Regions from separate parts of the Marinomonas epiphytica genome, predicted to be linked through region 1. Evidence: predicted binding sites of a transcription regulator. Region 1 holds the regulator's gene; the other holds the start of a gene.
What was found. The regulator PhoB, encoded in region 1, activates phosphate uptake and scavenging genes when phosphate is short. The targets are predictions, from matches to a motif close to TGTCATANNNNTGTCANA.
Positions count from the first base shown of each region.

Region 2: the regulator PhoB is predicted to act here: its motif matches at 1,194-1,211, upstream of ACYVGZ_RS03365 (PhoX family protein).

Region 1 is NZ_BAAGVX010000038.1:107,964-110,431, reverse strand. Features, by position in the region: gene phoR (phosphate regulon sensor histidine kinase PhoR) at 1-1,211, opposite strand, end outside; gene phoB (phosphate regulon transcriptional regulator PhoB) at 1,208-1,903, opposite strand; gene ubiA (4-hydroxybenzoate octaprenyltransferase) at 1,993-2,468, opposite strand, start outside.
Region 2 is NZ_BAAGVX010000009.1:26,297-28,764, reverse strand. Features, by position in the region: gene ACYVGZ_RS03365 (PhoX family protein) at 1-1,081, opposite strand, end outside; gene ACYVGZ_RS03360 (hypothetical protein) at 1,299-1,553, shown strand; gene rpsA (30S ribosomal protein S1) at 1,694-2,468, opposite strand, start outside.

The sequences.
Region 1 (2,468 bases):
GCTTCATGATGAACTAGTACGTGTTTAACAATCGCTAACCCCAAACCTGTACCACCGTTCTTAGACCCTCTGCCTTTATCGACTCGAAAGAAGCGTTCTGTGAGTCTAGGAATGTACCTAGGTTCGACCCCTAAGCCTTCATCTTGCACTGAGAATACGCCACTATACTCACCATAATCCCAAGTCACGTTCACATCACCACCATCTGGTGAATATTTGACGGCATTGAGTACTAAGTTTGAGAATGCACTGTACAACTCGTTATAAGACCCATAAATGCGTGCTTCTTCGGGAATATCAAAAATCAGTTTATGTTCGTTCGAAAGCAGAGAAGAAGCCGCTTTTTCAACCGCACTGGTAATATCAGTGATTTTGATCCACTGGTCTGGCTCTCGCTTATCATTGCCTTCTAGGCGAGATAGTAACAGAAGATCTTCAATCAAGTGCTCCATACGGTCTGACTGCTCAGACATATTGACTATGCCTTTCTGTAGGCTGCCTGGTAAAGCATCTTTGAACATGTCCAAGGTTTCTAAGTACCCTTTTATGACTGTCAAAGGTGTCTTCAACTCATGTGAGGCATTGGCTACAAAGTCTTTACGCATCTGCTCTAATAAATGCAGGCGGGTGACGTCTCGGATAAAGATTAGGTGATCATTTTTATCATAGAGGGTCGTTTGTACTTCAAGATAAGTGCCTTCTTTAGCGGGGGATTTGATCACTAGAGGTTCGCCGAAACGCTTTTGGCTAAAGTAACGGAAAAAGTCTGGGTCTCGTACAATGTTGGTAATCGGTTGTCCTCGATCTACTGGGCGCATGAGCCCAAAAAAGTGCGCTGCAGAATTATTCCACCATTCAAGGTTACCTTGGCTGTCAGCCATAATAACCCCTTCTTTTAGGGCGGCAGTAGAACTTTCGATTCGAGTTAAAGCTTGGCGCATGCGGCGTTTCGACTTGCGTTGCTTTTTCTGTAAGCGATAGACTGCGTCAAAAACTTCCCCCCAAATACCGTCAGATTCAGGGGGCGCTTTTTTGCCTGAGTGGCGTAACCAGTGGTGGAAAGTGTATACCTGATACATTTGCCAGTATAAGCTTCCAAGCGTATAGATGAGCAAGGTAGCAAGCAGTTGGCCAATTACAAGGCCAATGGCAATACAGGCAGCTAGCCCGATTAGCCATCGGGCTACGGCGACTTTCCAAATATTCTTCATGGAGTTCTTTTCGCAGAGAATCGATAGCCAGTGCCACGAACCGTTTGAATTAAACTGTCATGGGAACTACCAATGGCTTTACGTAAACGACGAATGTGTACATCAACCGTACGTTCTTCAACGTAGACATTGCCGCCCCAAACTTGATCTAATAATTGCGCTCGAGAGTAAGCTCTTTCTTGGTGTGTCATTAAAAATTTAAGCAAACGATACTCTGTAGGCCCCATTTCTAATGGGCGGCTACCAATGGTAACGCGCTGACTAATAGGGTCTAGTAATAGACCTTCTATTTCAATTGGTTCATCGATACCTTGTGGTGTTGCGCGGCGAAGAACCGCTTTAAGGCGAGCAACCAGCTCTCTTGGTGAGAATGGCTTAGTAATATAATCATCAGCACCGACTTCAAGGCCTTGAATCTTATTGTCTTCTTCACTTTTTGCGGTCAACATGATGACAGGGATTTCAGCGGTCGTTGGGTCTTTCTTTAAACGTCGTGTTAATTCAATACCGCTACCACCAGGCATCATCCAGTCTACTAGAATCAAATCAGGTCTATGATCCACAATAATTTCGTGGGCCTGTTGGCTGTTTTCTGCTTCCAAATATTCGTATCCTGCCATTTCTAAGGCGACAGCGATCATTTCGCGAATGGAAGACTCATCATCAATAATTAGTACTTTTTTACCGGTCACAGGATTCACCCTCATCTCAGGAACGGTTTATTAAAGCTCGAAAATGTGACAATTTGGTTAAAATGTCACATCACTGCCATAAATTCAACTTAATAGCTTAGTAGTAAGCCCACAAAGACACACAAGCCCACTCGGTTATTAGCAAGAAAAGCATGGAAACAAGCTTGCCTATCACGCGTTTTGGTTTGTAGATGTTGTTGGATAAACAAACCACAGCAAAGTAAAAGCGATACAAAGAAAGGCCATGGCAAAGACCCTAACACACCTATCCAAGTTAATAAGGATAGGGTAAGACCTTGCAAAATGAGGATGATTAATAGGTCGTACTGGCCAAATAAAATCGCTGTGGATTTGATGCCGACTTTTAAGTCATCGGGTCTGTCTGTCATAGCGTAATAAGTGTCGTAGGCGATGGTCCATAAACAGTTTGCTAGAAATAGCATCCACAGTTTAGGGTCGCTTAGGTCGCCACCTTGAGCACTGTAAGCCATTGGAATAGCCCAAGAGAAAGCTAACCCTAAAAACAGTTGCGGCAAATGCGTATAGCGCTTCATAAAGGGATACA
Region 2 (2,468 bases), on a different contig from region 1:
GAAATTCGCCACGCTCATCATCTCCAAGATAAACCACAACATGACCATTTGCCGCCACCTCTACTTCCGCATTTTCATGCTTAAAACGACCTAGGGCAGTACGCTTCTTAGGACGAGCAGTTGGATTTAAAGGATCAATCTCTACAACATAACCTGCACGGTTCGGCTCTTGAGGGTCTTTAGAAAGATCAAATCGAGAATCCGCCATTGCCCACTTGTATCCCCAGTCTTTATGACTGATACCGTAACGTTTCATTTGCGGTGTTAATGGGAAGTTCGCGTTACTTGATGAGAAGTAACCGTTGAAATTCTCTTCACAAGCAAGGTAAGTACCCCAAGGCGTTTGACCATTACCACAGTTGTTCCAAGTACCTTTCGCCAATACACCTTCTGGATCCGCTTTCGTTTTAAGCAGCTCATGACCACGCGCAGGCCCCGTGATATCCATTTCAGTATCCACTGTAATACGGCGGTTAAACTCTGAATCTTTAACAATATGCCATTGACCAGCTGTACGAGCGACCTCTACGACACTAACACCATGAGCGGCCTTACTTTTACGAATATCATCCGCTGTCGTTGGTACACCACCATCACGGTTTACGTGTAATGTTTTAAGATTGGTGTATTCGTTGTTAACACACAGAATCTGACGACCATTGTGTGAAAACAGTGCCATTCCATCACAATGATCACCGAAAGACATCTCTTGAGAAGATCCTGTTCCACCAGTTGATTCATTAAACTCTGGCGCATTTGAGAACAATGGCTCACCCCAAGAAGCTAATACTTCCCACTTATAACCAGCAGGCACTGTTACGGTGTCTTGTGCGTTGGCCTGCACCATATCAAAAGCAAGGCGAGTCATATCCATACCAGAATCGGCTAAGGCTTTGCTCGCCGCAAGAGTCGTTGACCCCATAACAAAGGCCGTTGCACCAACAGCTGCACCACCACTTAGAAAACCACGGCGTGACACCATTCTTTTGGCCGTTTCTTCAAACTCCACCATTTCTGGTGCAGGACGTACTAACTCATCGTGCTCATCAAAGCCCATTACTGTCTCTTGCTTAACTGGCATTACATTGTCCTCTGAATTAAAAATATAACGAGATCATTCCAGCTTTCCACCACTAGAAATCATCTAAACAGGATTATTAGGCCAAACTAAGATGACGATAAAATGTTTTTTACATGACAATTAAAAGTCACTTTTATGAAACATAATAACGGCCACAATTTTGCAATATTGAAGTGAGTTACATAAACTGAACATTATTAGCTTGCGAGAGCATAAAATGAATAAGAAGCAATTTCTAAAAACCTACCAATCTGTTCAGACATTAAAAAAACCTAACAACGTAGAAAGTAAGCAAGAAAAGCCCCTTTATCGCAGCTTACAAGATGAGCGCCTAATAAAAGAAATGCATTATGCTAAATTCTTGAACAACCAGAATAAAATCCAGCAAAACAAAGAGTTCAGAAGCTTGGTTGAAAAAGAAGAATGGGATGAGGACGATATAAAGACACTTCTGAAAAGCTTAAACAACTAACCAGAGTCTATACCCAGAGTTATCCACACATTATATGTATAAATTTCCTGTCAATCACTTAACAAAAATTGATGGAAAAAAGATAAAAAAAAGCGGACCCGAAAGTCCGCTTTTTACACAAGTCAAAAACTGAGCAAAACTTAGTTTTGGTTTTCTAGTTGCGCTTTAATTAGGTCACCGATAGTAGTTGGACCATTTGCAGTTGCTTCAGCCTGCTGCTTCTCAGAGTGAGACTTAAGCGCCGCTTTTTCTTCAGTTGCATCTTTCTGCTTGATAGAAAGAGTGATAGTGCGAGCTTTACGATCAACATTAATGATCGCAGCTTCAACAGCTTCACCTTCTTTCAATACAGCGCTTGCATCTTCAACACGATCACGGCTGATTTCAGATACTTTAAGAGTCGCTTCAACACCTTCCGCTAGAGCAACAACCGCTCCTTTCGCATCAACAGAAGCAACAGTACCAGAAACAACAGCACCCTTGTCGTTTTCAGCAACGTAAGCTAAGAAAGGATCTTCTTCTAGTTGCTTAACACCTAGAGAGATACGCTCACGTTCAGCATCGATAGACAATACAACCGTTTCTAGCATATCGCCTTTCTTGTATTGACGTACGGCTTCTTCGCCAGCTTCGTCCCAAGATAGATCAGATAGGTGAACCAAACCATCAATGCCACCGTCCAAACCAATGAATACACCAAAGTCAGTGATAGACTTGATAGCACCAGAGATTTTGTCGCCCTTGTTGAAAGAAGTAGCAAACTCTTCCCATGGGTTCATTGTACATTGCTTGATACCCAAAGAAATACGACGACGCTCTTCGTCGATATCAAGAACCATAACCTCAACTTCGTCGCCAATTTGAACAACTTTAGATGGGTGGATATTCTTGTTAGTCCAGTCCATTTCAGAAACG